One region of the Sinomonas flava genome, then DNA from elsewhere that is predicted to be linked to it. Evidence: predicted binding sites of a transcription regulator. Region 1 holds the regulator's gene; the other holds the start of a gene.
The links. The regulator HspR, encoded in region 1, represses chaperone genes until heat shock. The targets are predictions, from matches to a motif close to AAGTTGAGTCNNNNNGACTCAACTT.
Positions count from the first base shown of each region.

Region 2: ABD298_RS16775 (ATP-dependent Clp protease ATP-binding subunit) is a predicted target of HspR. The motif match lies at 4,962-4,986, and genes of this name have one in related genera.

Region 1 is NZ_BAAAQW010000004.1:20,322-35,793, reverse strand. Features, by position in the region: gene ABD298_RS07755 (MFS transporter) at 1-1,399, shown strand, start outside; gene dnaK (molecular chaperone DnaK) at 1,575-3,443, shown strand; gene ABD298_RS07745 (nucleotide exchange factor GrpE) at 3,446-4,132, shown strand; gene ABD298_RS07740 (DnaJ C-terminal domain-containing protein) at 4,297-5,274, shown strand; gene ABD298_RS07735 (heat shock protein transcriptional repressor HspR) at 5,278-5,703, shown strand; gene ABD298_RS07730 (DMP19 family protein) at 5,819-6,724, shown strand; gene ABD298_RS07725 (hypothetical protein) at 6,792-8,510, shown strand; gene ABD298_RS07720 (hypothetical protein) at 8,545-8,712, opposite strand; gene ABD298_RS07715 (COG4315 family predicted lipoprotein) at 8,806-9,402, opposite strand; gene ABD298_RS07710 (sigma-70 family RNA polymerase sigma factor) at 9,556-10,059, shown strand; gene ABD298_RS07705 (anti-sigma factor family protein) at 10,056-10,763, shown strand; partial or broken gene ABD298_RS18685 (formyltetrahydrofolate deformylase) at 10,873-11,429, shown strand; gene ABD298_RS07690 (GcvT family protein) at 11,546-14,077, shown strand; gene ABD298_RS07685 (GntR family transcriptional regulator) at 14,293-14,940, opposite strand; gene trmB (tRNA (guanosine(46)-N7)-methyltransferase TrmB) at 14,965-15,472, opposite strand, start outside.
Region 2 is NZ_BAAAQW010000012.1:86,096-101,567, forward strand. Features, by position in the region: gene ABD298_RS16745 (phosphomannomutase/phosphoglucomutase) at 1-18, shown strand, start outside; gene ABD298_RS16750 (hypothetical protein) at 15-458, shown strand; gene ABD298_RS16755 (RrF2 family transcriptional regulator) at 510-959, shown strand; gene ABD298_RS16760 (globin domain-containing protein) at 1,141-2,343, shown strand; gene ABD298_RS16765 (NAD(P)-dependent oxidoreductase) at 2,451-3,059, opposite strand; gene poxB (ubiquinone-dependent pyruvate dehydrogenase) at 3,167-4,891, opposite strand; gene ABD298_RS16775 (ATP-dependent Clp protease ATP-binding subunit) at 5,013-7,643, shown strand; gene ABD298_RS16780 (PEP/pyruvate-binding domain-containing protein) at 7,774-10,200, opposite strand; gene ABD298_RS16785 (phosphoenolpyruvate carboxykinase (GTP)) at 10,362-12,200, opposite strand; tRNA gene ABD298_RS16790 (tRNA-Arg) at 12,494-12,567, shown strand; gene ABD298_RS16795 (dihydrolipoyl dehydrogenase family protein) at 12,707-14,125, shown strand; gene ABD298_RS16800 (ABC transporter ATP-binding protein) at 14,210-14,905, shown strand; gene ABD298_RS16805 (YhgE/Pip family protein) at 14,902-15,472, shown strand, end outside.

The DNA of each region.
Region 1 (15,472 bases):
TGCGACCGCATGGAACCCCCGCTTGGCCCTCCTCGTCGCGGCCACGTTCTTCATGGAGTTCCTCGACGGAACGGCGCTGGCGACGGCGATGCCCGCCATCGGCAGCGAATTCGGGGTCGCGCCGGCGGACGTGAACGTCGCGATGACCTCCTACCTCGTCACCGTGGCGATGGGGATCCCGTTCAGCGCCTGGCTCGCGGAGCGCTTCGGCCCCCGCCGCGTCTTCTCCGTGGCGATCGCGGTCTTCACGCTCGCCTCCCTCGCCTGCGCCCTGAGCCCCACGCTGGGGGCGCTCACGGCCTTCCGCGCGGTCCAAGGCTTCGGCGGGGCCATGATGGTCCCCGTCGGGACGCTCGTGGTGCTGCGCGGCACGCCCAAGGACGAGCTGCTCAAGGCCACCGCGTTCCTCGTCTGGCCGGGTCTCCTGGCCCCGGTCCTCGCGCCGCTGGTCGGCGGCGCCCTGACGCAGTACCTCTCCTGGCACTGGATCTTCCTCGTCAACCTCCCCCTCGGCGCTGCCGCGCTGGTGGCCGCCCTGCGCCTCGTCCCGCGGGGCGGCGGCGATCCCTCCCGCAGGCTCGACTGGCCCGGCCTCGCGTTGACGACGGCGGGCGTCGCGGCCGTCGTCGTCGGCCTCGAGCTGCTCGGGCACGCGGGCGAGCTGCTCTGGGGCGGCGCCGCGCTCGCGGCGGGCATCGCGGCGCTGGCCGCGGCCGTCGCGTGGATGCGGCGCGCCGAGTCGCCCCTGTTCGACTTCTCCGTCCTCGGGGTGCGCACCTTCAGGGCCACGCAGACCGGCGGCTTCGTCTACCGGCTCACGATCTCCTCGGTCCCGTTCATGCTCCCGCTCATGCTGCAGGACGGGTTCGGGTGGGACCCGGTCCGGGCCGGCTTCATGGTCGCGGCCGTGTTCGTCGGGAACATCGGGATCAAGCCGGCCACGACGTCGCTCATCCGCCGCCTCGGCTTCAAGCCCGTGCTGGTCGGGGCGGCGGCAGCGTCGGCAGTGACGTTCGCCCTGTGCGCCCTCGCCACCCCCGAGTGGCCCGACGCCCTCCTGTTCGCGGTCCTCGTGGCCTCGGGGGTGTTCCGCTCCATCGGCTTCTCGGCCTACATGACCGTCCAGTACGCCGACGTGGCGCCGGATCGGATGCCCAGCGCCAACGCCATCTCGAACACCCTGGTCCAGCTCGCCCACGCGCTCGGGGTCGCGGTCGGCGCGCTGCTGATCCGCTTCGCCGCGCAGGCGATGGGCGACGGCGCCGGGGCGTCTGCCGCTGACCCCGCCGCGCCGTACCGGGTCGCCTTCGCCGCGATCGCCGCGATCATGCTGCTGTCGGTGGCGGACAGCGCGTTCCTCCCGCGCCACGCCGGGACCGAGGTGAGCGGGCGGCGGTAGCCGCGCGGCGCCGTCGTGCGCGGGCGCTACGGCCCGTACGCCCACCGCGAACTTGAGTCTGGTCGACTCAACTTCATTTGACACGAGAGGCCGCCCGCGTAGACTTGAGTGCAGATCGCTCAACTTGATCCAGGCTGGGCGAGTGCAGTCCGATCAGCATCAGCAGGAGGAACCTATGTCCCGTGCAGTAGGCATCGACCTCGGCACCACCAACTCCGTCGTGTCCGTCCTCGAGGGCGGTGAGCCAACGGTCATCGCCAACGCCGAGGGCGGCCGCACCACGCCGTCCGTCGTCGCGTTCTCCAAGACGGGCGAGGTCCTCGTCGGCGAGATCGCCAAGCGCCAGGCCGTCAACAACATCGACCGCACCATCGCCTCGGTCAAGCGCCACATGGGCACCGACTGGTCGATCAACATCGACGACAAGAAGTACACGCCGCAGGAGATCTCCGCGCGCATCCTCATGAAGCTCAAGAACGACGCCGAGTCGTACCTGGGCGAGAAGGTCACGGACGCGGTCATCACCGTCCCGGCCTACTTCAACGACGCCGAGCGCCAGGCCACCAAGGAGGCCGGCGAGATCGCGGGCATGAACGTCCTGCGCATCATCAACGAGCCCACCGCGGCCGCGCTCGCGTACGGCCTCGACAAGGGCAAGGAGGACGAGCTCATCCTCGTCTTCGACCTCGGCGGCGGAACCTTCGACGTCTCCCTCCTCGAGGTCGGCAAGGACGAGGACGACTTCTCGACCATCCAGGTCCGCGCGACCGCCGGCGACAACCGCCTCGGCGGCGACGACTGGGACCAGCGTGTCGTCGAGTACCTCCTCGGCCAGCTCAAGGTCAAGGGCATCGACCTCTCCAAGGACAAGATTGCCCTCCAGCGCCTCCGCGAGGCCGCCGAGCAGGCCAAGAAGGAGCTCTCGTCCTCGACGAGCACCAACATCTCGCTCCAGTACCTCTCCGTCACCCCCGACGGCCCGGTCCACCTCGACGAGTCCCTCTCCCGCGCGAAGTTCCAGGACCTCACCAAGGACCTGCTCGAGCGCACCAAGAAGCCGTTCCACGACGTGATCTCCGAGGCCGGCATCAAGGTCTCCGACATCGACCACGTGGTCCTCGTCGGCGGCTCCACCCGCATGCCCGCCGTCTCCGAGCTCGTCAAGGAGCTCACGGGCGGCAAGGAGCCGAACAAGGGCGTCAACCCGGACGAGGTCGTGGCCGTCGGCGCTGCCCTGCAGGCCGGCGTCCTCAAGGGCGAGCGCAAGGACGTCCTCCTCATCGACGTCACCCCGCTCTCCCTCGGCATCGAGACCAAGGGCGGCGTGATGACCAAGCTCATCGAGCGCAACACGGCCATCCCGACCAAGCGCTCCGAGACCTTCACGACCGCGGACGACAACCAGCCTTCCGTGTCCATCCAGGTCTTCCAGGGCGAGCGCGAGTTCACCCGCGACAACAAGCCGCTGGGCACCTTCGAGCTCACGGGCATCGCCCCCGCCCCGCGCGGCGTCCCCCAGATCGAGGTCACCTTCGACATCGACGCCAACGGCATCGTGCACGTGTCCGCCAAGGACAAGGGCACGGGCAAGGAGCAGTCGATGACCATCTCGGGCGGCACCGCGCTGTCCAAGGACGACATCGAGCGCATGGTCGCCGACGCCGAGGCCCACGCCGCCGAGGACAAGAAGCGCCGCGAGGCTGCCGACACGCGCAACTCCGCCGAGCAGCTCGCGTACTCCGTGGACAAGCTCATCGCGGACAACTCGGACAAGCTGCCCGAGGAGGTCAAGACGGAGGTCAAGGCCGACGTCGACTCCCTCAAGAAGGCGCTCGAGGGCACGGACGACGACGCTGTGAAGACCGCGTTCGAGAAGCTCCAGCAGTCCCAGACCAAGCTCGGCGAGGCCATCTACTCGCAGGCCCAGTCCGGCGCGGCGGCGGGCGACGGCGCGCAGGCCGGAACGCACGACGCCGGCAGCAAGGCGGGCGCCGACGAGGACATCGTCGACGCCGAGATCGTGGACGAGGACGAGAAGAAGTAGCCATGGCCCCCCACGGAAACCAGAACGAGCACGAGCACGCGCGCGACTCCGAGGGGACCGGCGAGCGTCCTGAGCCGGTCATCCGGGACAACCGGAAGGTGGACCCGGTGACCGGCCAGGCGCGGCACCCTGAGCAGGACGGCGCCGCGGAGCGCCCCGACCACGAGGACATTCGTCCTGTGGACGAGGCCCACGACTCCGGCGACGCGCTGGCCCAGGCGGAGCAGATCCTCAGCGAGGCAGCGGCCGGCGAGGAGGTCGCCGCGCACGACGCCGTCATCGCCGAGCTGCGCAACGACCTGCTCCGGCTCCAGGCGGAGTACGTCAACTACCGGCGCCGCGTGGACCGCGACCGGGCAGTGGCGGGCGAGGTCGCCGTCATGGGCGTCCTCAACTCCCTCCTGCCGGTCCTGGACGACATCGACGCCGCACGCGCCCACGGCGACCTGACCGACGGGCCGTTCGCCTCCATCGCGGCGAAGCTCGAGTCGGTGCTCGCAAGCCAGGGCCTCGAGCGCATCGACGCCGCCGGCGTGGAGTTCGACCCGAACGTCCACGAGGCGCTCATCCAGCAGCCGGGCGAGGGCATCGACGTCGACACGGTCCAGCAGGTGCTCCGCACCGGCTACCGCACCAAGGCGCGGGTCCTCCGGGCGGCCCAGGTGATCGTGGCGACGCCGCAGGGCTGAGCCGCGGGTCTGACCCGCCCCCGTTTCGGGTACAGGTGATGCGCGTCCACGCCCTTTCGGGTACGCGGGCCATCCGGTCCGCGTACCCGAAAGGGCGGTTCGCGGAGTCATCTGTACCCGAAACCGTAGGAAACTTGAAGCACTACTCGAACTAAGGAGCGAACTTGGCCAGTCAGGACTGGGTGGACAAGGACTTCTACGCCATTCTGGGCGTGCCCAAGGACGCCTCCGCGGCGGACATCAAGAAGGCCTACCGCAAGCTCGCTCGGAAGTACCACCCGGACACCAACGCCGGGGACCTCGAGGCCGAGAAGAAGTTCAAGGACATCACCGAGGCGCACCACGTCCTCTCCGATCCGGAGGAGCGCCAGCAGTACGACGCCATCCGGGCGATGGGCGGTGCGCGGTTCGCGCCGGGGGGCGCCGGCGGGGCCGGGGCAGCGGGGTTCGAGGACCTCTTCGGCGGCCTCTTCGGAGGCGGCACCGGGCGGCACTCGCGCGGCTTCTCGACCGGCAACATCCCGCCCGAATTCGCTGACCTGTTCGGCGGCGGCTTCGGCGGGGGAGGGGGCTTCCAGGCCCCGCCCCAGCGCGGAGCGGACCGACAGGCGACGACGACGATCTCCTTCGCCGGATCCATCCGCGGCACCACCATCGGCCTGCGCGAGCCCAGCGGCGAGGTCATCGACGTCCGGATCCCCGCAGGCATCCGAGACGGGCAGAAGGTCCGCGTCCGCGGCAAGGGCGGCCCGGGTTCCGGCGGTGCCGGGGACCTCATGGTGACCGTCCACGTCACGCCCCACCCCTTCTTCGCCCGCGAGGGCGACAACCTCCGCATCCACGTCCCCGTCACGTTCGACGAGGCCGTCCTGGGTGCCCAGATCGACGTGCCCACCGTCGACGGCCGGACCGTGAAGATGAAGGTCCCCGCCGGGACCAGCTCCGGGCGGACGCTGCGCCTCAAGGGCAAGGGCGTCAAGACCTCCAAGGGCGCGGGCGACCTGCTGGTGACCATCGACGTCGTCGTGCCCCAGAACCTCTCGAAGGAAGCCGAGGAGGCCGTGCGGGCCTTCGCCGAGGCGACCGCCAAGAACGGCCAGTCCGACCCGCGCGCCCACCTTGCGGAGAAAGCGAGGCTCTAGGCCATGGCCATCGACCCGTACGCGCCGATCTTCGTGATCTCCGTGGCGGCGGAGCTGGCCGAGATGCACCCCCAGACCCTCCGGCAGTACGACCGTCTGGGGCTCGTCTCGCCGTCGCGGCAGCCGGGCCGCCAGCGCCGGTACTCCCAGCGCGACGTCGAGATGCTCCGCGAGGTGCAGCGCCTGTCCAAGGACGGCGTGTCCCTCGAGGGGATCAAGCGCATCCTCGAGCTCGAGAACCAGGTCGCCGCGCTCCAGTCGCGAGTCGCCGAACTCCAAGCCGATCTCGCAGACGCCCAGCGCCGCGGCCCCGACCCGCGGCGGGTCTTCGCCGCGGGCATCGCGGGCGACGTGGTCACCCTGGCCCGCGGGCAGCGCCCGCAGCCGCCGTCCCAGGCGATCGTCCTGTGGCGGCCGCACCACAAGTAGTCCTCGCCCAAGGTTCGCCCAACGTTCACCCGCAGATCCCGTTCCGGTGCGGTCCCGGCGCAGCGCGCCGTCGTACGTTCGAGGCGTGAGTGACCGTCAGAGCGAGGAGCCCCGCATGACCGCCAGCCAGCATCCCGTCGTCCTCCCGGCCGAGGCCATCGAGGCCGGAGACGAAGCCGTCGTGGACGCCAACGTCGACGTCGTCAATGCCATGTACGAGGAGCTGCTCGACGAGCGGGAGATCGCTCCCAACGCTCTGCGCAGCTACTATGTCGACTTCTACCTGACCCAGCTGCTCGACGGCGGCTTTGCCCAGTACATCTTCAGTTCGGGCGACCGCCGCGGGGTCGACGCCCTGGTCCGGGAGGGCCTGCACGAGATGGGGGCCGCCCGGCACGCCGAGCTCTTCGACGCGTTCACGGCCGCCTTCGAGGCCCTCTCGGAGGATGACGCCGAGGCCTACCTGGACGGCGACGACGACGCCTCCGACGCCGTGCGGTCCCTCGAGGAGCTCGACGACCGGTTCGAGAAGGTCCTCGAGGACGAGGACATCGTGGCGCTCAATGCCGCGTGGCTGAGGGGTCAGGAAGGCCTCCTCCTCCTGGACGACGACGCGATCGAGGACGAGATCGCCCGCCGGGTGGGCCTCATCGAGGACCTCGAGGAGCGCCGCGCGGCGGCCCAGGACGACCTGGAGGACCTCCCCGACTTCGAGATCGTGATCCGCGAGCTGTGCGACGTGGCGGGCCACGAGCTGGTGGCCATCACGATGGGGGACCCGAACTACCTCCACCACGGCATCAAGACCCTCGCCTGGCGCTTCACCACCGACCAAGGCGAGTACGCGATGGTCGAGGAGGACGACGAGGCATTCATGATTGACCTGGCCGACGGGAAGATCCTCGCCGCCGTCGAGTTCGAGGAGCTCGACGACGATGACGACTGGGACCTCGGCGAGGACAGCGTCCAGCCCCTCGACGGGGGCGCCGGCGCAGGGCGCGAGGAGCAGCCGACGCGCTGAGGCGCCGGAGGAATGTCTGACCCCTGTGATTGGCTGTCCCTGTTGGCAGCAGCCCGAGGGGGACGACATGGCGGGGGTCAGGACAACGGACGACGGCGCGTGGCTGGCCGGGTACCTCTGCTCGCCTGACCGCGGCGTCCCGACAGTCGTGGTTTCAGTGCACCGGGACAAGCCGGGCGGACACATCGACGCGGAGTTGATCGCCCGAGAGGTTGACGGACTGGCCGAGGTGATCCGGATTGTCAGCGGCCCCGCCACCCGCGCGCTGACCGGGGCGCTGCCTCCCGGACGCGAGGTATACGGCAACGCAGTCCGCGCGTATTCGCTCTCGCTCGACTGGCTCGACGACATGTACCGGAGCCCGCTGCACCTGTCGCAGGGTCCGCAGCAGGCAGCACGCGCCGCCCGTGACGTTGTGCATGATGTCGTCAGCATGGCGCCCGCTCCGAAGGGGGCAGTCGCCCCGACGAGAACGGCCCCGGTGATGGCCCGCGGCGTCGTGCTGGGCTTCGCTGCCGAGGGGCACCGTGCCGTCGTTGCGATGGAGAACGGATCGCGGGCCACGATCTCCCAAGAAGCGGCCGTTCCCGGCGTGAGGCTCGACTGGATCCTCCGCGTTGGTCAGCGCCTCGAAGGGCTCCTCGAGGCGGACCGCCACACTCTCGACATCTCTGGCCTCCGGCAGGAACCCCGGCTCACCGAGTGCTACCAGCCGGGGGAGCAAGCGCTCGCCCTCGTCGTCGAGGTCAGGCCCGAGAAGGCGCGGCTGCGTCTCTGGCCCGGCAAGGAGTGGACTGTCGGCCTCGACGCCGTGACGTCCAATCCCCTCGACGGCATGGGCATGCTCCTGAACGAGGGCGACGTCGTCGTCACCCGCTTCTCTCGGGTGAGCGGAGCTGTTCGTCTGTCCGTCATCGATGCTGACGAGGAGGAGCCGGTCGTCGCCGCGCCGGCTCTCATCCTCGGAGGACCGCCCTGGCTCGAGCGCGACCGTGCCCTCGGCGGCAAAGAGAGCGGAACAGCCGCCTCGCCAGCCCCAGAGGGCCAGGCAGCGCCGACGAACGGCCTCGGCACGGCTCTCCGGACGACCCAGCTGGCTCTCGAGGCGGCACGCCGCGAAGTGGCCGTCCTCAGGGACCAAAGCGGCCGCGTGGACGGTGGCACCGCGCTCGCTCCCACACGCGCACTGGAGGGCGAGGTGGAACTCCTGAGGAAGCGGCTCGCCTCCCGGGAGGCCACGCTCGAGCAGATGACGGCCACGGTGGACAAGCTGAGCGAGGACCTTGCGAGGCGGCGAGTCGAGGCGGGCAGACAACGGAAGTCCGCGCGCGCTCGGGAACAGCAGCTTCGAGACCACGACTCGCGCAGGCACTTCGTCGCTCCGGAGGCCTGGCTGCTCCACGAGGTCTACGAGGCGTGGGTCCGCGTCGTTCCCCCACACGACAAGGCGCGATGGCCTCTGCCCGAGGCGCGGTCCTACGTCGTCGGGCCCCGCTTTGCGGCGTCGCTCGACCACGAACGGGTGGCCGCCCGACTGCCGAAGGCGTTCGACATCTGCGTCCGCGTCCTCGTCGGTGCCTCCGAACTGCTCGCTGGCCTCGACGTCCATCCCTTCCGGAGCGGCGCAGGCCCCGAGGACCGGCAGAAGGTACGGAAGGATGGCGCAACACTCTGGCGGGCTTCGGTCCAGAAGAACACCCCCGCGGCGCTGCGGCTGCACTTCTGGAGACTGCCGGACGGCCGGATCGAGCTGGACAGCGTGCACCCGCACGATCAGGACCTGTGAGGCACTGGCGTGCGGGTGCGTCGTTCCGTTGCGGCTAACCCGCGTACTGCGGGCAGGCCTCGTTCGAGCAGCCCTTGTCGCGGGGAACCCAGTTGTCGCCGTCCTGCTGCCACACGATATGGCGGTGCTGCCCGCACAGCTCGCAGGCGGGTGCAACGAAGCTGTGCTTCTCTTCTTCCGTGTACGTGCGGAAGCCACTCATGGTTGGTTCCTCCTAGTACCGTCCGGGGGACCCCAGCCTACTCCCGGACCCGGCACGCGGCCAGCACCCGGTGGCCCTCCCGCCCCAGCCCTGCTACTTCAGCGCCGACGTGATCATCGTCCCGTCGGCCCCCACCACGTACCAGACGCCCGCCACGGCCTGGCCGTTGACCTGCCCGGGCCCGGTGTCCTTCTGGTAGTAGTAGATCGGCATGCCGTTCAGGGTCACCTGGTTCTTGCCGTCAGGCGTCTTGATGCTGCCGACCGTCGCGGTGATGCCATCGAGCTTCGGCGACTCGGACGAGATGACCGGCGGCCAGAGCGCGATGCAGCCGCCCGTGCACGCGCTCACCGTCGCGCCCTTGCTGTCCCGCGTGTAGTAGTAGACCGTCATGCCCTTCTCGTCGACGATGATCTTCTGCCCGCCCACGGTGGTGGTCTTGAGCTCGGCCCCGCCGCCGGCCTGGGCCGATGCCGAGCCGGACGACCCGGACGACGACGATCCGCCCGAACCGTAGGCGTCGCCTCCGCCGGCCGCCGAGCTCGAGGCCGCCGAGCTCGACGCGCCCGAGGAGGACGCCGGGGACGACGAACCGGAGGAACTCCCGCCGCTCCCGCCGCCACAGCCGGCAAGGGCCAGCGAGGACGCCGCGCTGAACGCTGCCAGGACCAGTGCTGCTCGCTTGTTCATGGTTCCGCCTCTCCTTCGAAGCGGCGCTCCGCCGCTGCCAGTCATACGTCGCCGGGCGGACAATGGTTCACATCCCGGTGGGATTCCGTCCTTTCTCAGGACCGGTTGAACCGATCCGGGGCCTGCGTCGTGTCAACCGGCGAGGAGGTCGCGATGCCCATGGACGAGGACGCCGTCGCGGCGCTGTACCGCGACCATGCGGCGGCGCTGCGCCGGTTCGCCCGGGGCGCCGTGGGCAGCGAGGAGGCGGAGGAGATCGTCCAGGAGGCCATCATCCGGGTGTGGCGGCACGCCCCGGACGGGACGCAGGGCCTGCGGCCGTACCTGTACAGGACAGTGCGGAACCTCATCGTCGACCAGCATCGGCTCGCCGGCCGCCGGCCCCGCACGGTGGCGCCGCTCGACGACGAGGGAGGCTTCGCCGCGGCCGGCGGGGAGCGCTTCGACGAGCTCCTCGACCGGGTGGTCATGGAGGAGGCGCTCGCGCGGCTCACCCCGGACCACCGGCAGGCCCTCGTCGCCGTGCACTACCGCCGCCTGAGCGTCGCGGAGGCGGCCCGCGCGCTCGGTGTCCCCGCGGGGACGGTCAAGTCCCGGTGCTTCTACGCGCTCAAGGCGCTCCGCGCCGCGCTCGACGAGATGGGGGTGGAGAGGTGAACCCCGGCCACGACGACCTGCGCATGTCCCTCGGGGCCTACGTCCTGGGCGCCCTCGAGCCCGGCGAGGCCCGGGACGTGGAGGCGCACCTCGCCGGGTGCCCGGCCTGCCGCGCCGAGCTCGCCTCGCTGGAGACCCTCCCCGCACTGCTCGACGCTGTTCCCGTGGACCGCGCCGAGGCACTCGCGCACGACGACGGCCGCGCACCCGAGCCGGCCGCCGCACCCGGTGCGCTGCTCGCCCGGGTGGCCCGGCGCCGTCGTGCGCGGACCCTCGCCTGGGGCGGTGCCCTCGCGGCCGCCGCGGCAGGCTTCTTCGCGGCGGGGGTCGCTCTCGGGCCCGTGGTCGGCAACGGACCTTGGCCTGCGGCGCAGCCCGGGCCGAGCGCGTCCGCGACCACGGCGCCGGCGGCGACCCTCACCCTCACGAGTGACGACGGCGCCCACGTGGACCTCGCACTGGTCCGGAAGGCCTGGGGGACCCAGCTGGACCTGACGTGCCGGGGCATGCCCGAGGCCGGCGCGTTCAGCGTGTGGGTCGTGGCGGCGGACGGCGCGTCCCAGCAGGCGGGCAGCTGGAGCTCCGCCGGATACCAAGGCCGAGCCGTGCTCACCGGGGCCACATCGTTCCAGCTCGCGTCCATCCGCACCATCGAGATCCGCGACGAGACGCAGCACACCGTGGCCAGCGCTGCCGTCAGCTGAGGCTCGCCGAAAGTCCTTCCCCACACCCCTTGACCGGCTGTGATCCCTCCCACTACCGTCTCTTATATATCAGTTGTATGAACAGTTCGGATGACCCGAAGGATCGCCCATGACTGCAACGCCGACCCTCACCCGCCCGGTCCCCGCCGCGGCCGCGCCCTCACCCGGCTCCGCCCACTCCGCCGTGCTCACGCTCGCGTGCCCGCAGCGCGCCGGGATCGTCCACGCCGTGTCCCGCTTCCTCGTCGAGCGAGGCTTCGACATCACCGAGCACCAGCAGCACCGCCGCGTGTCCTCGTGATGGTGTCCAAGCTCGACCATTGCCTCCACGACCTCATCTACCGGTGGAAGGCGGGGAACCTCGCGGCGGAGCTCGTCGCCGTCGTCTCCAACCACCCCGACCTCCGCCCCATGGCCGAGGCGGCGGGCCTGCCCTTCGTCCACATTCCCGTCACAGCCGGGACCAAGCCGCAGGCAGAGGCCGAGCTGCTGGAGGTCGTGGACGCCTACGGCGCGGACCTGGTGGTCCTCGCCCGCTACATGCAGGTCCTCTCCGACGGCCTCTGCCGGAAGCTCGCCGGACGGGCCATCAACATCCACCACTCGTTCCTGCCCGGCTTCAAGGGCGCCAAGCCCTACCACCAGGCGCACGCCCGCGGCGTCAAGCACGCCGAGAAGCGGGTGCTCCTCAGCGGACACCGCACCATCGTCTTCCCCTGATCGCGCCCACCTCCTCCGCTGCCACCTCCCGGACCTCCCCGAACCCCACGAAAGTAGCCACCATGCCTTCACCACGCGTTGTCATCATCGGAGCCGGCATCGTCGGCGCCAACCTCGCCGACGAGCTCACGTCGCGGGGCTGGACGGACATCACGGTCCTCGACAAGGGCCCGATCCCGATGACCGGCGGCTCGACCTCCCACGCGCCGGGCCTGGTCTTCCAGACCAACTCGTCCAAGACCATGACCGAGTTCGCCGCCTACACCGGGCGCAAGCTCGCGTCCCTCACGCGGCCGGGCTTCTCGGCCTTCAACCGGGTCGGCGGCCTTGAGATCGCCACGAGCGAGCGACGCCTGGCCGAGCTCAAGCGGCGCCACGGCTGGGCCACCGCGTGGGGCGTCGAGGCCCGGCTCGTGGACCCCGCCGAGGCCAAGGCCCTCCACCCGCTCATCGACGAGAGCATCGTCCTCGGCGGCCTGCACCTGCCCGGCGACGGGCTCGCCTCGTCGCTGCTCGCCGTCGAACTCCTGCGCGAACGGGCCCAGGAGCGCGGCGCGAAGTTCGTCGGCGGCGTGGAGGTCACCGGCGTCGAGCGGTCGGGCGGCCGGGTCACGGGCGTGAGGACGGGGGACGACGTGGTCCCCGCCGACATCGTGATCTCCGCCGCAGGCTTCTGGGGACCCGCACTCGGGGAGCTCGTCGGCATGCGCGTCCCGCTCGTGCCCATGGCCCACCAGTACATCAGGACGACGCCGGTGCGCGAGCTCGCCGAGCACGCCGACGGCGTCGCGCTCGGCGGCAGCCACGTCCTCGGCACCGGCAACAGCGCGATGCTGCCGATCCTGCGCCACCAGGACGCCGGCCTGTACTTCCGCCAGCACGGCGAGTCCCTCGGCATCGGCTCCTACGACCACCGCCCGATCGCCGTCGGCTACGACGAGCTCCCGGCCGTGGACGGGAAGGAGATGGGCGAGCACGCGATGCCGTCCCGGCTCGAGTTCACCCCAGAGGACTTCGAGCGGGCGTTCAAGGCCACCAAGCAGCTCCTGCCCGGCGTCGAGGGCGCAGGGATCGCGGATGCCTTCAACGGGATCTTCTCCTTCACCCCGGACGGCGGCTCGCTCGTGGGCGAGTCCCCCGAGGTGCGCGGCTTCTTCATCGCCGAGGCCGTGTGGGTGACCCATTCGGCCGGCGTCGCGAAGGCCGTGGCCGAGCTCCTCGTCGACGGCCAGTCCAGCACGGACATCCACGAGCTCGACGTCGCGCGGTTCGAGGAGATCCAGCTGACGGACGAGTACGTCCTGGAGACCTCCAAGCAGAGCTTCGTCGAGGTCTACGACATCAAGCACCCGCTCGAGCCGCGCCAGTCGCCGCGCGGGCTGCGCGTCTCGCCGTTCCATGCGCGCCAGCGCGAGCTCGGCGGGTTCTTCCTCGAGGCCGCCGGGTGGGAGCGCCCCCAGTGGTACGAGGCCAACCGCGCGCTACTCGACACCCTCCCCGCCGAGTGGCAGGCCCCGGCCCGCGACGACTGGTCCGCCCAGTTCGACTCGCCCATCGCCGCCGCCGAGGCCCACGCCACGCGCACGAACGTGGCCATGTACGACATGACCGCGCTGAAGCGGCTCGAGGTCTTCGGCCCCGGCGCCCTCCGGCTCCTCCAGCGGCTCACCACCGGCCAGATCGACAAGAGCATCGGGTCGGTGACCTACACGCTCATGCTCACCGAGGCCGGCGGGATCCGCTCCGACCTGACCGTGGCCCGCATCTCCGCGGACCTGTTCCAGGTCGGCGCCAACGGCGGCCAGGACCTCGACTACCTCGCACGCGAGGCCGCGGACCAGACGGTCGCGTCCCCGGCCGAGTGGGTCCAGGTCCGCGACACGACTGGCGGCACGTGCTGCGTCGGCGTGTGGGGCCCGCGCGCCCGCGACCTCGTCCAGCCGCTCACCCCGGCGGACCTGACCAACAACGGCCTCAAGTACTTCCGCACCGTCTCGACGACGATCGCGGGCATCCCCGTCCGCATCATGCGCCTCTCCTACGTGGGCGAGCTCGGCTGGGAGATCTACACCTCCGCCGAGTACGGCCAGAAGCTCTGGGACGCCCTGTGGGGCGCCGGCGAGAGGCTCGGGGTCACCGCCGCAGGCCGCAGCGCCTTCAACAGCCTGCGCCTCGAGAAGGGCTACCGCTCGTGGGGCGGGGACATGACCACCGAGCACAGCGCGATCGAGGCGGGCCTCGAATTCGCCGTCCGCCCCGCCAAGGGCGACTTCGTCGGCAAGGCCGCCTTCGAGGCCGCGGTGGCTGCCGCCGCTGACGCGCCGCCGGCGCGGCGCCTCCGCTGCCTCACGGTCGACGACGGCGCGTCCATGGTCCTGGGCAAGGAGCCCGTCTACTTCGACGGCGCGCTCGCCGGCTACGTGACGAGTGCGGCGTTCGGCCACACGGTCCGCAAGCCGGTGGCCTACGCCTGGCTGCCGGGCGGGGTCGAGGTCGGGGACTCGGTGGAGATCGAGTACTTCGGCACCCGGATCGCCGCGACGGTCCAGGCCGAGCCGCTCGTCGACCCGGAGATGGCGAAGATCCGCGCCTGACCTCCACAGCCCCCGCGCGCCCCGTCGGATGCTTGTCCGGCGGGGCGCGTGCGATGAGGGGCCCGAAGCCCCTGGGAAGCCGCCGGGGACGCGCCGTCGTCCGCGACGCCCGCGTTCGACGCCGACGCGACGGCGCCGCCGCAGAACGGCGACCGCCGTGGACGGGCTAGAAGCCCCGGGCGGGGCGGCCTGAAACCGGCCTGACGCTGGCCGGTCTACAGGGCGGCGCGGACGAGGTCCTCGAAGTGCGTCACGTGCTCCTCCGCGAGCGCGGCCGCCCGGTCGGGGTCGCCGTCGATGATCGCCTTGAGCAGCCCGGCGTGCTCGTGCACGTTGCCCGTGATCGGGGCGAGGCCCGCCAGGACGAAGTTCCACATGCGCTGCGAGAGGCTGAAGTACTGGATGAGCGTGGCCTCGACGTACGAGTTGCGCATCGTGGCGTAGATGGCGTGGTGGATGCGCTCGTCGAGATCCATCGAGTCCTGGTTGGATCCTGCGCCGTCGTGGGAGAGCTCGTCGAGGCACGCGCGCAGGACTGCGCGGTCGGCGTCGGTCACGTGCTCAGCGGCCTTGCGCGCGGCGAAGGCCTCGAGCACCCGGCGCGCATCGGAGATGGCCCGGAGGTCCTTGATGTTCACCTCGGAGACGATGGTCCCGCGGCGTGGGTAGACCGTGAGCATTCGGTCCGACTCCAGCCGCTTGACCGCCTCGCGCATGGGGGTGCGGCCCACGCCGAGCTCGCGCATGAGCGCGTCTTCGTCAAGAGCGGACCCGGGGGCAAGGCGCATGTCGATGATGCGTTCGCGCAGCTCCACGTACGCATGCTCGGCCAGTGTGCGGCCTGCTGTGTTGGCAGTTCCCACACACTAGATATATCAGATGTATGGCTAGAGGCGCTCGGCCGTGAGGTCGAAGATCACGCGCCCCGCGCTCAGGGCCTTGTTCTCGAAGCTCGTCAGCACCCGGCCCTCGAACCGGGGCGCCCAGCCGCCCACCTCGTCGGACTCGCCCGTGGCCTCGCAGTCGACCCCGGAGGCCCACGCGGCGGTGAGCGGGCTCGCGGGACCCGAGCGCTCGCCGTCGTGCGCGTTGCGGAAGTCCGGCGAGGCGGCGACGACGTCGCGCATCTGCTGCGCGTAGGAGGACCAGTCGGTCGCGAGCCGCCACAGGCCGCCCGGGGCGAGGGCCCTTGCAGCGATCTCGGCGAAGGAGTCCTTCACCATGCGCCGCTTGTGGTGCTTGGCCTTGTGCCACGGGTCGGGGAAGAAGACCCAGAGCTCGGCAACGGAGCCCGCGGGGAGCATCGAGCCGAGGACCTCGGGCGCGTTCGCCTGGGCCACGCGCACATTTGTGAGGCCGCGCTGGGCGATGCGCAGGAGGGTGTTCGCCAGGCCG
Region 2 (15,472 bases), on a different contig from region 1:
GCGATCGTCCGGGCGTGACGGTGCCCGGGGAGAAGCCGCTGGCCGACCAGCAGGCCGAGCTCCGCCAGGTCCTCGGCACCGCGCTCGGCATGGCCCAGGAGCACCTCGAGCAGAATGGCGGCTTCCTGCCGTTCGGCGTCACGCTCGCGCACGACGGCGAGCTGCGGCTCGTGATGGTCACGCCGCCGGAGCCGGGTCCCGACGGGGAGTTCGACACCGAGGCGATGATGGAGGACGTCCTCGAGCTGCTGCGGCAGGGCCGCGAGGGATACACCGCGGTCGCCTTCGCGTCCGACGTGCACCTGCCGGAGCGCGGCTCCGACGGCATCCACGGCGCGGCCGAGCACGCAGGCGGCGGGGTGATGGCCGCCGTCGTGCCCTACGAGCTCACGGCCGAGGGCTACGTCTTCGGAGCCCTCGAAGCGGATGGGCACGAGGCCGCGGTCTTCACCGCCTAACCCGCAGGGGCCCCAAGGAGCACCGGCCCCGGCGGGCGTAGAATACTCGCCATGCGCATGACGGCCTTCGAGGATGTGAGTCTGCGCGCCCTGATGCTGCTGGCTGCCAATGACACCGGCGTCCCGCTGGCCACGCGGACCATCGCTGACGGCGTCGGCACGCCCTACAACCACGTGAGCAAGGCCGTGCTCAGGCTCCGCGAGCTCGGGTACGTCGAGGCCACGCGCGGCCGCTCCGGCGGCGTCCAGCTGAGCGAGGCGGGGCGGAAGGCGACGGTCGGCGGCGTCCTGCGCGCCCTGGACACACGTGAGGACCTGGCCGAGTGCGAGACCCCCAACGGGGACTGCCCCCTGAGCATCCAGTGCGGGCTGCGCGGCGCCCTCCGGCGCGCCCGTGAGGCCTTCTACCGCGAGCTCGACAGCGTCGTGGTGAGCTCGCTCCCGCACGAGCGGCAGATGGGCCCGGTGCTCGTGCGGATCGGGCTGCGCCCGCCCGCCTGAGCCGCCCGGCCCCTGCCGACGGCGAAGCCCCCACGGCACGTGACGTTCCGTGACGAGCGTCACAGCTTTTCAAATTGCCATTTTCTACGCTCAGTAGAAGACTGTAGGTAATTCAGCATCACAGATGCGGAATAAGCCAAGTTCCCCGGTCGGGGACCAGCCCCATGCTTGAGGAGTCGCAATGCTCTCGGATACCGCGCGCCCCGTCATCGAAGCCACCCTCCCCCTCGTGGGGAGCCGGATCGGCGAGATCACGCCTCTGTTCTACCAGAAGATGTTCGCCGCGCATCCCGAGCTCCTCAACGGGACCTTCTCCCGCGCCAACCAGGCCAACGGCACCCAGCGCCAGGCCCTCGCCGGCGCCATCGCGGCCTTCGCGAGCCACCTTGTGACCAACCCCGGCACCCTCCCCGAGGCGGTCCTGAGCCGCATCGCCCACAAGCACACGTCCCTCGGCATCACCGAGGACCAGTACCAGATCGTCTACAAGTACCTCTTCGAGGCCATCGTCGAGGACCTCGGCGAGGCCGTCACGCCCGAGGTCGCTGCGGCCTGGACCGAGGTGTACTGGCTCATGGCGGACGCCCTCATCAAGATCGAGAAGGGGCTCTACGCCAAGCAGGCCAATGACAAGATGTGGATGCCCTGGAAGATCGTGGAGAAGACGCCCGCGAGCCCCACGACGATGACGTTCGTGTTCGAGCCCGCCGACGACACCCCCGTGACCCCGGGCGAGCCCGGCCAGTTCGTCTCGGTCCGCATCCCGGTCGCGGACGGCCTCCTGCAGGCCCGCCAGTACACGCTGTCGGCCGACGCCGAGTCCACCGAGCGCCGCGTCATCACCACCAAGTTCAACGACGGCGGCGAGGTCTCGCCGATCATGCACGAGAAGTTCCAGGTGGGCGACGTCGTCGAGCTCTCCAACCCGTACGGCGACGTGACGCTCGACGACGGCGACGGCCCGCTCGTCCTCGCGACCGCCGGCATCGGCTGCACCCCGGCCGCCTCCATCCTGCGGGCCCTGGCCACCAACGGCTCGGGCCGCGAGGTCCTCGCCCTGCACGCCGACCGCAGCCTCGACACGTGGGCCCTGTCCGACCAGATGCTCGGCGACGTCCAGAAGATCGACGGCGCGAGCCTGAAGGTGTGGCTCGAGAAGCCCGAACTCGCCGCAGTGGGCGCAGGTGCCGCGGGCGCCGAGACGCACGAGGGCTTCATGAACCTCGCCGACGTGGACCTCCCCGAGAACGCGAACGTCTACCTCTGCGGCCCGCTGCCCTTCATGCAGAAGGTCCGCTCCCAGGCCATCGCCAAGGGCATCCCTGCCACGAAGATCCACTACGAGGTCTTCGGCCCCGACCTCTGGCTCGCCTCGCAGAACTGAGGTCCGGCAGCAGGCACCCGCCCGCACAGACGTCTGAGGGTCACCTCCTGAGGGTCACGTGATGTGACTCCCAGGAGGTGACCCTCAGACGTTCGGCGGCGCAGAGATCAGTTCGAGGCAGTGAAGAACGTTCCCCGGAACTGCGGCTGCTCGAGCTCGTCGAGCGCGGCGACGGCGTAGTCCTGCGAGGAGATCCTCTCGCCGGCGGCCGGGACGTCGACGGCCGTGACATACTCCCCCGTGCGCTCACCCGGGGCGATGACCGCGGCCGGGGCCTGAACGGTCAGGTCGGCGCCGGCGTCGCGCAGGGCCTCGTAGGCGACATACACGGCGTCCGACTCCCCCTTGTACTCGGCCGGGAATCCGGGGGTGTCCTTGATCGGCGTGCCGTCGGGGGTCTTGAGTCCGCCGAAGCCGCCCACCATGTAGAGCCGCGCCGCCGTGGGCACCGCTGCGATCGCGCGGTGGGCGTCGATGTAGGGCTGGCGGGAACCGCCGGTGCGGTCGGGCACCGTGGCCAGCACGACGGCGTCGTGCGCGTGGGCCACCTCGCTGTACGTCTCGACGTCGGCCAGGTCCGCGGCACGCACGACGGCGGCACCCTCCACCGGGGCCCCCTTGCGGCTGATGGCGGTCACCTCGTGCCCCCGGCGGACGGCTTCGGCGACGATCTGGCTTCCCACCATGCCGGTGGCTCCGTAGACGGCGATCTTCATGAGGGCTCCTAAAGATTGAAGTTGCAACCTTAAGCAACCCCCGTCCCCGGGTGAGTATTCCGCCGCCAGGACGTGACCCCCAGAAGGTGACCCCCAGAAGGTGGCTCCTAGAAGAGCTGGCGCCAGTTGGTCTTCGCCAGGTCGAGCACCTCGTCGCCGCGGCCGGAGAGGACGGTCCTGAGGGCGTAGAGTGTGAAGCCGCTGGCCTGCTGCGCGGTGATCGCCGGCGGCATGGCGAGCTCCTGCCGGGCCGTCACGACGTCCACGAGGGCGGGGCCGTCGTGCGCGAGCGCCTCCTTGAGGCCGCGCTCGAGCTCCGAGGACTCGTTGACCCGCACCCCCTTGATGCCCAGGGCCTCCGCCACTGCGGCGAAATTCGGATTGTCCAGCCCGGTGCCGAAGTTCACGAAGCCCGCCGACTTCATCTCGAGCTCGATGAAGTTCAGCGAGCCGTTGTTGAACACGACCAGCTTCACCGGCAGCCGGTTCTGCACGAGCGTGATGAGCTCGCCCATGAGCATCGAGAGGCCGCCGTCCCCGGCGAGCGCCACGACCTGCCGGCCCGGGAAGGCGGCCTGCGCGCCCATCGCGTGCGGCAGTGCGTTCGCCATGGAGCCGTGCGTGAACGAGCCGACCAGGCGCCGTCGCCCGTTCATGGTAAGGTAGCGCGCCGCCCAGATCACCGGGGTGCCGACGTCCGCCGTGAAGACCACGTCGTCGTCGGCGAGCTGGTCGAGGACGCGGGTGATGTGCTGCGGGTGGAGCGGCTGCCCCTTCTTCGTAGGGGTGGCGAGGTCGTCGAGCCGGGACCGGGTCTTGGCGTAGTGCTTGAGGGTCGACTCGAGGTGGGTGCGCCGCTTCTTCCGGCTCAACAGCGGCAGCAGGGCGGACGCGGTGTGCTTGACGTCGCCGACGAGCCCGAGGTCGAGGCGGGTGCGCCGACCCAGCTGGTCGCCGCGGATGTCCACCTGGATGATCTTCGCCCGCTCCGGGTAGAACTGCTGGTAGGGGAAGTCGGTGCCGAGCATGAGGAGCGCGTCGCAGGACTCCATGGCGCGGTAGCCGGAGCTGAACCCGAGCAGGCCGGTCATGCCGACGTCGAACGGGTTGTCGTACTCGATGAACTCCTTCCCGCGGAACGCGTGCACGATCGGCGCCCCGAGCGCGTCGGCGAGCGCGACCACCTCGTCGTGGGCTCCCTCGACGCCCGCGCCTGCGAGGATCGTGACCTTGCCGGCCGCGTTGAGGATATCCGCGGCCTCCCGCAGCTCGCGCCCGCTCGGCACGATCCTCGGCTCGGCCCGGCGCACCACGGCGATCCGGTCCGACGCGACCTGGGCGAGCGCGATGTCCCCGGAGAGGACCACGACGGCGACGCCGCGCTTCTCGACTGCAGTGCGCAGGGCGATCTCGAGGATCCGCGGCATCTGGGCCGGGTCCGTGACCTGCTCGGCGTAGACGCTGCACTCGCGGAAGACCTCCGTGGGATGGGTCTCCTGGAAGTAGTTCGAGCCGATCTCGGTGCTGGGGATGTGGGCGGCGATCGCCAGGACCGGGACGCGGGAGCGGTTCGCGTCGTAGAGCCCGTTGATGAGGTGGAGGTTCCCGGGGCCTGCGGAGCCGGCGCAGACTGCCACCTCCCCGGTGAGCGCCGCCTCCGCGGCCGCGGCGAAGGCGGCGGCTTCCTCGTGGCGCACGTGGACCCACTGGATGCTCGGAGTTCCGCGGAGCGCGTCGGTGAACCCGTTGAGGGAGTCCCCGGGGAGGCCGTAGACGCGGCTGACTCCGTTGGCGGCGAGGGTGTCGACGATGTTCTCAGCGATGGTCGTCATGGCCTCCAACCTAGCCGTGTGACGCAGATCCCGGGTACCCCCGGGGAATAACTGGGTAGCACAGACGTTGAACTTGAGCGTAAGTCACTCAACTCTGTATCTATCCTTCGGAGGATTACGAATGCCACTGTTCTTCGGCCCCGCAGCCGGCAACGGCTCCTTCGACGAGTTCCTTGCCCGGTACCTCCAGGGTCAGGGAGCGCGCCGAGTGGGGCGCCCCATCGACATGACGCGGCTCGTGAGCCGCGGGACCCAAAGGGTGCTCAACGTCGCCGGCCGCTACGCGAAGGACCACGGACACCGCGAGGTGGACGCCCTGCACCTGCTCCGCATCCTCGCGGAGACTGAGGCGGTCTCCGACATGGTCCGGCGCGCGGGCGTGGACCCCGCAGGGATCGTGGAGGCCGTCGAACAGCGGCTGCCCGAACCCGCCGAGGGCTCCGACACGGACCCCGCCGCCGCCCCCACGCTCACCGCCGCCGCGCAGCATGTCTTCCTTGACGCGTACAAGGTCGCGCGCTCCCTCGGGTCCACCTACATCGACCCCGAGCACGTGTTCCTCGCGCTCGTGCTGGGCACGGACGCGCCCGCTGGCCAGATCCTCGCGGCCGCCGGCGTCACGCCCCAGTCCCTGCAGGAGGGCGAGTCCGCCCCGGCGGATCCCGCGCACGACGGCGAGGCGTCGCCCCGCGCCCCGAGGCGCACCGCAGGCAGCGGCGCACCCAGCGGGAAGGACACCATGCTCGGCCAGTTCGGCACGGACCTCACCGAGCTCGCCCGCGAGGGCAGGCTCGATCCGGTGATCGGCCGCGCCGAGGAGATCGAGCAGGCCATCGAGATCCTCGCCCGCCGCACCAAGAACAACCCCGTGCTCATCGGCGAGGCCGGCGTCGGCAAGACGGCGATCGTCGAGGGCCTGGCCCAAGCCATCGCGTCCGGGGAGGTGCCCGCGCAGCTGTCCGGCAAGCGCGTGGTCTCCCTCGACCTGCCCGCCATGGTGGCGGGCACCCGCTACCGCGGCGACTTCGAGGAGCGCATCACCAAGACCCTGGACGAGCTCGCCGAGGACGGGGACGTCATCGCGTTCATCGACGAGCTCCACACCGTCGTCGGCGCCGGAGGCGGTGGAGAGGGCGGCATGGACGCGGGGAACATCCTCAAGCCCCGCCTCGCCCGCGGCGAGCTGCATCTCGTGGGCGCCACCACGCTCGACGAGTACCGCCGCATCGAGAAGGACCCCGCCCTTGAGCGCCGGTTCCAGCCCGTGACGGTCGGCGAGCCGAGTGTGGAGGACGCCGTCGCGATCCTGGCCGGCCTCGCCCCCCGCTACGCGGAGCACCACGATGTGGCGTACTCGGACGAGGCGATCCGCGCCGCGGTCGAGCTCTCCCACCGCTACATCACCGACAGGTACCTGCCGGACAAGGCCATCGACCTCATCGACCAGGCCGGTGCCCGCCTGAGCCTCGCGCGCGGCCCCCGGGCCGTGGACGTCGAGGCCCTGAACGCCGAGGCCACGAAGCTCGAGCAGGAGAAGGCCGCCGCCGTCGCCCGCGAGGACTACGAGGAGGCCTCCCGGCTGCGCGACGCGATCGAGGCGGTAGCCGTCAGGATCGCCGATGCCGCGGAAGGGGTCGGCACCCAGGCGCGCGACGCCGTCGTGCGCGAGGAGGACATCGCCGCCGTCGTGGCGCGTGCCACCGGAATCCCGGCGGCACGGGTCACCGAGGGCGAGCGCGAACGGCTCGCGCGCCTCGAGGACGAGCTCCACGGGCGCGTCGTCGGGCAGGAGGACGCGGTCACCGCGATCGCGAAGGCCGTGCGCCGCAACCGCACGGGCCTCGGCGACGCCGGGCGCCCGGTCGGCAGCTTCCTCTTCCTCGGCCCCACCGGCGTGGGCAAGACCGAGCTCGCGAAGGCCCTCGCGGCGTCGCTGTTCGGTGATGAGTCGGCGATGGCGCGCTTCGACATGAGCGAGTTCGGCGAGCGCCACACCGTCTCGCGGCTGGTCGGCGCCCCTCCCGGGTACGTCGGCTACTCGGAGGCCGGGCAGCTCACCGAGCGCGTGCGCCGGCGCCCCTACTCCGTGGTGCTGCTGGACGAGGTCGAGAAGGCCCACCCCGACGTATTCAACCTGCTCCTGCAGGTGCTCGACGACGGCAGGCTCACCGACGGCCAGGGCCGCACCGTGGACTTCCGCAACACCGTGGTGATCATGACGAGCAACCTCGGCTCCGAGTTCCTCGCGACCCGTGGCGCCTCACTCGGCTTCGCGGCCGGCGGCGCCGAGGGCGGTCCGTCCGAGACCGAGCTGCGCGCGAGGATCATGGGCCGCCTGCGCGAGACGATGCGGCCGGAGTTCCTCAACCGCATCGACGAGATCGTGCTGTTCCGCAAGCTCACCCGCGAGCAGCTGCACGAGATCGTGCGGCTCCAGCTCCGCAGCACCGAGGCGCGGCTCGCGGCGCAGGGCATCGCCCTGGCCGTGGACGACGCCGCGGTGGACTGGATCGCGGAGCGCGGCTACGAGCCCGAGTTCGGTGCCCGCCCGCTGCGCCGGGTGATCCAGCGCGAGCTCGAGGACCGCGTCGCGGACCTGCTCGTGGCCGGCGAGGTCGCCGAGGGCGGCCGGGTCGCCGTGGGCGTCTCGGGTGCCGGTGAGACTGGGGAGGGCCCTCACGACGATCGGACGCACGACGGCGACCGGCTCACCGTCCGCGCGGACGTCGCCGAGGCGGCCCCCGCCGCCTGACTCTGAGGGTCACCTCCTGAAGGTCACCTCCTGGGGGTCACCTCCTGGGGTTCCTCATCTGAAGGTCACCTCCTGAAGGCCATTGTCTGGACTTTGGCCAACAGGAGGTGACCTTCAGACGTGTCAGGGGTCAGGCCGAGTCGACGCGGCCGCGGCTGCCGTCCACCCGGACGCGCTGCCCGTCGCGGAGCACCGACGTTCCTGTTCGCGTCCCCATGACCGCAGGCACGCCATACTCACGGGCGACAATCGCCGCGTGCGAACCGAGGCCGCCCGTGTCCACAACCACCGCCGCCGCCCGGGCGAACAGCGGCGTCCAGGACGGATTGGTGTTCGGGCACACCAGGACGTCCCCGGCGCGCAGCCTGCCGAACTCCTCGGGTCCCCGGATCACTCGCACGAGGCCCTCCGCAACTCCCCCGCTCGCGGGCGTCCCCACCACCAGCGCGGCTCCGTCATCGGCCGCAGGCGGCAGCGCGGCTACGAGGTCCAGCATCGGCACCCCCGCATACTCACGCCTTATCGCCGCGCGGCGAGCGGCGAGGTCGCGCACCCGCGAACGCTCGACGTCGTCCATCACCTCGGGCGGCCGCAGCGCCCGCAGTTCCTCGAGGCGCAGGTGGAAGACGTCCTCCGGCGCGTCGATGGCCCCGGCCGCGACGAGTCGTCGGCCGAGCTCCATGAACGTGGCACGCAGCGGCCGCATGACCTTGGTGGCGAGGGCATGCGAATCCTCGCGAAAGGCGAAGCCGCGCCGCGACGCCTCGACGAGCTCGCGGACAGCGGCGCGGGCCGGCCCAAGCCGCCGGAGGAGCGGGTGGGCGAGGAGACGGCGGAGCGCCTCGTCCCCTGGGGTCTCGCGTTGATCCGGCCGGGATGCCGCGGAAAGCGACTGGATGATGGCAACGACCGGCACGGGGTCGTCGCGCCACGACGGAGCCGTCGCGACGACCACGCTCACCGACTCCCTGTGCCCGTATTCGACGAGGAACGCCGTCAGATGGTCATTGAAGCGGGCGAACTCGGGCCGAGTCCGGACGGCATCGAGGAACGCATGGGCATCGAGTTCGGCAGCGGCGTCGAGGAGTGCGGGGTCTGCGCGGACCTCGGCCGCGAGTTCCTCCAGGGCATCGTTGCCAGCCCGCGTGCTCGTCCGGCCTCCGGCAACGAGCGGCGAGGCGAGCCGTCCCTGCCAAAGCAGGGCGAGAACCACCCGCAGGGGAAGCACGGGCAGCAGTGCGCCGGGGAGATAGGCGGCGCGGAGGAGCCCGATCGAGACCATTGCGTCGTTGCACCGGTCGACGCGATGCAGGAGCCCCAGCCAGGACATTGCTTCGAGGCTCTCAGCGTCGAGTGCCGCCACCGCAGCCGTGAACTCCTGCACCTGCGGGTCCTCGGGCCAGCGCTTGGAAGGGTATCTGCGGGCCCTGCGGGCCAGGGCGAGCGGCGCGCCGAACGTGCGCAGAGTCGGTCGGGGCCGAGGCGGCACGAGCTGGAGGGCCACGCCGTCGCGCTCCCGGACCAGCTCGTCGAATGGCGGGAAGCGCACGCCGACGCTTTCGGTCATGAGATGGAGCATTCTCACGACACCGGGCCCGATCCAGCCGGTGACGTCCAACGGGTACGGACGCACAGCGAACATCTCGACGAAGAAGGGCGCAACGAGCTGCTGGATCCGGTTCAGGGGCGGGGCCTCGAAGGGGAGGGCGGTCATGGGGCGGGCCTGGAGCAGGACGATGCGCCCGTTCGCCAGCGCCCATTCGACGTCCTGGGGAACGCCGAAGTGCTGTTCGGCGCGCACCGCGAGCTGGGCGAGTTCGCGGGCTGCCGCGTCCGGCACGACCTGCTCGCCGCTCTGCCCCTGCGTCCGCTCCCGGACGGCGCCGTCGCGCCCCAGGACGAGGTGCTCGGGGGTGACCTCGCCGGACACGACCGCTTCTCCGAGCCCGGGCGCCGCGTCGACGACGAGCTCGTCGCGGCGGCCGGAGAGCGGATCGGCGGTGAAGAGGACGCCCGCCGCCTCGGGGTCGACCATGCGCTGGACGACGACGGCGATGGCCACCTCGGCCGGGTCGATCCCCTGCCGCTGGCGGTAGTCCGCTGCGCGGTCCGTCCAGAGGGACGCCCAGCAGCGGCGGACGGCGTCGAGCACCGCGTCCGTGCCGGAGACGTTCAGGAACGTGTCCTGCTGGCCGGCGAACGCCGCCCCCGGGAGGTCTTCGGCGGTGGCGCTCGAACGCACGGCCACGGGGGTCCCCTCGGGCCCGAGCTCGGTCAGCGCCGCCGTCACCGCATGTGCAGTCGCCGCGTCGAGGGGCACGGAGGTCAGGATCTGCCGGGCCGAGGCGGGGTGGGACGCCGCGGCGTGCGGTTCGAGGCCCGCGCGTGCGGCATGGGCCCTGTAGGCCCCCGTCGTGACCACGAACCCGGGCGGGACGGGGAGTCCAGCATCGATGAGCTCTCCCAGGTTCGCACCCTTGCCCCCGGCCACGGAAACGTCAGCAGCCCGGACAGAGGCGAGCGGCAGGACCAGAGGTGGGGCGGCGCCGTCGTCCATGGACCTACGCTACCGCCGCCCGCTCCCATCTGGAGGGCGCCGCTCGGGAGGCCGGCGTCTGGAGGCCACCCGACAGGGAAAAATGGAGGGCCGCCCCGTGTGCAGCGGGGCGACCCTCCGAGAGACCGGCGCCGTCTAAACCGCCGGGGTCTTGATGCGCGTCAGGACAAGCGCGACTTGAGGCCCTCGAGCTCGGCCGTGATGCTCTTCGGCAGCGAGCCGCCGAAGCGTGCGAACCACTCCTCGAGGCCCGGGAGCTCCGCGTGCCACTCGTCGGCGTCGAAGCGCACGGCTTCCTCGACCTCAGCCTCGGTCATGTCCAGGCCGGTGAGGTCCAGGCTGTCCGCGGTCGGGACGAAGCCGATCGGGGTCTCGACAGCGTCGGCCGTGCCCTCGATGCGCTCGATCGCCCACTTGAGCACCCGCGAGTTGTCGCCGAAGCCCGGCCACGCGAACTTGCCGTCGCGGGTGCGGCGGAACCAGTTCACGAGGAAGATCTTCGGGAGGCGGGCGGGGTTGCCCTTCGCGGAGACGCGGACCCAGTGGTTGAGGTAGTCGCCGGCGTCGTAGCCGATGAACGGCAGCATGGCCATCGGGTCGCGGCGCACGACGCCGACCGCCCCGGCCGCGGCCGCCGTGGTCTCCGAGGAGAGCGTGGCGCCCATGAAGATGCCGTTCGCCCAGCTGCGCGACTGCGTCACGAGCGGAACGGTGGTCTTGCGGCGGCCGCCGAAGAGGATCGCGGAGATCTCCACGCCGTTCGGGGCGAAGTACTCGGGGGCGAGCATGTCGATCTGGTCGATCGGCGTGCAGAAGCGCGAGTTCGGGTGGGCGGCGGGACGTCCGCCGGCGGCGGAGGAAATCGCGGGCGTCCAGTCGTTGCCCTGCCAGTCGGTGAGGTGGGCGGGGACCTCGTCGGTCATGCCCTCCCACCACACGCCGCCGTCGTCGGTGAGGGCCACGTTGGTGAAGATGCTGTTGCCCTTGGCGATGGCGCGCATCGCGTTCGGGTTGGTGCCCCAGCCGGTGCCGGGTGCGACGCCGAACAGGCCGGCCTCGGGGTTGACGGCGCGGAGCTCGCCTTCCTTGCCGAAGCGCATCCAGGAGATGTCGTCGCCGAGGGTCTCGACCTTCCAGCCCTCGATCGTGGGATCGAGGAGCGCGAGGTTGGTCTTGCCGCACGCGGACGGGAAGGCCGCCGCGACGTTGTAGACCTTGTTCTCGGGGCTGGTCAGCTTGAGGATGAGCATGTGCTCGGCGAGCCAGCCCTCGTCGCGGGCCATGACCGAGGCGATGCGCAGGGCGTAGCACTTCTTGCCGAGCAGCGCGTTGCCGCCGTAGCCGGAGCCGTAGGACCAGATCGAGCGCTCCTCGGGGAAGTGCACGATCCACTTCTCCGGGTTGCACGGCCATGCGACGTCCTCCTGGCCCTCCTCGAGCGGGGCGCCAACCGAGTGCAGGGCGGGGACGAAGAACGCGCGCGTCTCCTCGATCTTCTTCAGCACGTCGGAGCCGATGCGCGCCATGATGCGCATCGAGGCGACCACGTAGGCCGAATCGGTGATCTCGACGCCGAACTTCGGGTCTTCCGCGTCGAGGTGGCCCATGACGAACGGGATCACGTACATGGTGCGGCCGCGCATCGAGCCGTCGAAGAGGCCCGTGAGCTTCTCCTTCATGGCGTCCGGGTCCATCCAGTTGTTGGTGAAGCCGGCGTCGCGCTCGTTCTTCGAGCAGATGAAGGTCTGCTCCTCGACGCGGGCCACATCGGCCGGGTCGGAGAACGCGGCGAAGGAGTTGGGGAAGAGCTCCGGGTTCAGGCGCGTGAGGGTCCCGGCGATGACGAGCTCATCGGTCAGCTGACGGTACTCCGCCTCGGAACCGTCGACCCAGTGGATGCGCTCGGGCTTGGTCAGCTCGGCGACTTCTTCGACCCAGGAGAGCAGCGGCTCGTACGTGGTGGGTGCTTCCGCGATCAGCGGCAGACGAGTTTCGCCCATGTCGGTCTCCTTTGGTGGGGTCGGCGTGTTCTTCCATGCTAGGGAAGGTGGTCTGTACCACCGGCCCCCAAGTCGCTTGAAACGAGAGCGAAACATCCGAAAACTGCGGGTTTTCGGGGATTCCAGAGTCGGAGCGGCTGTTTTAAGTGAGGAAGGTCACATAGACCGGTCTAGCTAATATGACTTCTCACGAGGGTGCCGAGCGACACACGTTCCCAATTTGGAGTTGGGAAGGTGTTCGCGTAAAGTTATTCGAGGCCGAGCGGGGAGGGAACAAGCCGCACGGCAGGTAAGCGCCCATAGCTCAGCTGGATAGAGCGTCTGTCTACGGAACAGAAGGTCAGGGGTTCGAATCCCTTTGGGCGCACACATGAGGAGGACCCGGTCGGACGACCGGGCCCTCCTGTCGTTTAACCTCCCCTAACCTCCCACAACCTCTCCCAACCTCCCTTAACCTCCGCTTCCCCGTCCGGGCCGGGGCCTGCCCCGTCGAATAGCATCGAGGGGTGGACAGCGAGTATGACGTCATCGTGATCGGAGCCGGAGCCGCCGGCGAGAATGCAGCGGACCGGGCGGTCAAGGGCGGCCTCTCCGCGGCCCTCGTGGAGAGCGACCTGGTGGGCGGGGCCTGCTCGTACTGGGCGTGCGAGCCCTCCAAGGCGCTCCTCCGGCCCGGCGCCGCCCTGCGCGCCGCGCGCTCCGTGGCCGGCGCACGGGAGGCCGTCACCGGGTCCCTCGACATCCCACAGGTCCTCGCCCGGCGCGACGCGGCGGTCAACTCCTGGGACGACACCTCTCAGGCGGAGTGGGTGTCAGGCGCCGGCATCGAACTCGTCCGCGGGCGCGCCCGGCTCTCCGGCGCGCGGCGCGTTGTCGTGAGCGACGACCGCGGCGACCATTTCACGCTCACGGCGCGGCACGCCGTCGTGCTCGCCACCGGCTCCGCGCCCGCCGTTCCGAGGATCCCCGGCCTCCACGACGTCCCGTTCTGGACCACCAAGGAGGCCACCAGCACGCACGAGGTGCCCGAGAGCCTCGTCGTCCTGGGAGGCGGCGTCGCGGGGACGGAGCTGGCGCAGGCCTTCGGCCGGCTCGGCGCGCGCGTCACGGTCGTCGCCCGCGGCCCGCTCCTCTCGGCGTTCCCCGTGGACGCGCGCGGGCTGGTCGCCGAGGGCCTCGCGGCCGACGGTGTCGAGGTCATCGAGAACACCTCTGCGGAGCTGGTGGAGAACACGGACGACGGCGCCGTGCGCGTCTCGCTCCCGGGCGGGCGCGCGCTCGAGGCGGCTCGCCTGCTCGTCGCAACCGGGCGCCGTCCGGCGCTGGACGGGCTGGGGCTGCCCGCGTTCGGCGTCGAGCCGGTCTCGATGCGGGTCGACGAGACCGGCCGGGTGCAGGGCCTCTCCTGGCTCTACGCCGTGGGCGACTGCTCGGGCGGCCCCAAGCTCACCCACCAGGGCAAGTACCAGGCGCGCATCACGGGCGATGCCATCGCCGCCCGCGCCCGCGGGGAGCTCGCGCGGAACGAGACGGCCCAGGCCTGGAGCCCGTGGGCGCGCACCGCCGATCGGCTCGCCGTGCCCCAGGTCGTCTTCACCGATCCAGAAATCGGGATGGTCGGGCTCAGCGAGGAGGAGGCCTGGGAGGCTGGCCTCCGCGTCCGTCCGATCGCCGTGCCCCTCAATGTCGCCGCCGCGTCGCTGCACGCTGAGGACTACAGCGGCTGGGCCCAGCTGCTCATCGACGAGGACCTCCGCACGGTCGTGGGCGCCTGCTTCGCCGGGCCGGACGTCGCCGAACTCCTCCACGCCGCCACGGTCGCGATCGTGGGCGAGGTTCCGCTGGACCGGCTGTGGCATGCGGTGCCGGCGTTCCCCACGCTCTCCGAGGTGTGGTTGAGGCTCCTCGAGGCGTACGGCGTGTAATCGGCCCGGAGGTCCAGCCCGTGGAAGCACGGGCGCACCGCTCTCGGTTTTGTACTGACCGGTCAGTTTCCTACAATTGAGAGCATGCTTTCAGTTCGTGGTCTGACCGTTGTCGGACGTCACGGCGACCTCGTGCGCCCGACCTCCTTCGAGGCACGCCCGGGACGCCTCGCACTCGTCCGCGGCGACGGGCAAGACGCGCGCACCGCCTTGGCGCTGGCCGCCAGCGGCCGCTACGCCCCGGACTCGGGGACCGCCACGTGGGGTGCGTCGAGCACGGCCAGGAAGGACCTGCGCACCCTCCGCAGGGCCGCAGCGCTCGTGGACTCCCCCGGCATCAACGAGGCCGAGCTGCACCTGAGCGTGCGCGACCTCGTCGCCGAGGACCTCGCCCTCCTCCCCCGACGCCACCGCGGTGCGACGGACCCCAGAGCATGGCTCACGGTCCACGCCTTCGAGGACGTCGCCGGGGAGTGGGCCCGCAGCCTGCCGCCGCACCGGCGGGTCGAGCTCCTGACCGAGCTCGCCCTCGCGGACCCGGCGGTCCGCCTCCTCGTCGTCGACTCCCCCGACCGGCACTCCGACCGTGCCGGCGACTGGCTCCCGCGCCTCGAAGCCCTCGCCGGGAACCCGGGCCGGCCCCTCGCCGTCGTCGGCGTGGTCGCGGAGGTGCCACGGGGCTGGGAAGGGGCGGTCGCCGTCGTGGGCAATGCGGCACCGGCTGAGGGCGCTGAGGGCACGGACCTCTTCCCGCGCAAGCGCGAGGAGGCCCGGGCATGACCGTGCTGCGCCTCGCCGGCTCCGAGCTCAAGCGCATGACCTACGGCCTGCTGCCCAAGCTCACGATCCTGGCCCTCACGATGGTCCCGCTCCTCTACGGCGCCGTCTACCTGTACGCGAACTGGGACCCGTACAAGAACATGGACCGGATCCCCGCCGCCCTCGTCGTGGAGGACCGGGGCGCCGACGCAGCCGACGGCACCCGGCTCGACGCCGGGAACGACGTCGCGCAGACCCTCGTCGACGGGCACCTCTTCGACTGGCACCGAGTCTCGAGCCCGGCCGAGGCCGACGAGGGCGTCCGCACGGGCACCTACTCCTTCTCGCTGACCCTGCCGGCGGACTTCTCGGCGAACCTCGCCTCCCCCGGCAGCTTCGACTCGGCACAGCAGGCCATGCTCCAGGTCACCACGAACGACGCCAACAACTACCTCCTGTCCACGATCGTGGACAAGGTCACCACTGCGGTGCACGACGCCGTCGCCAAGCAGGTGGGCACGGAGACCGCGGCGAAGCTGCTCACCGGCTACGGGACGATCCATACCCAGCTCGCGACAGCCTCCGACG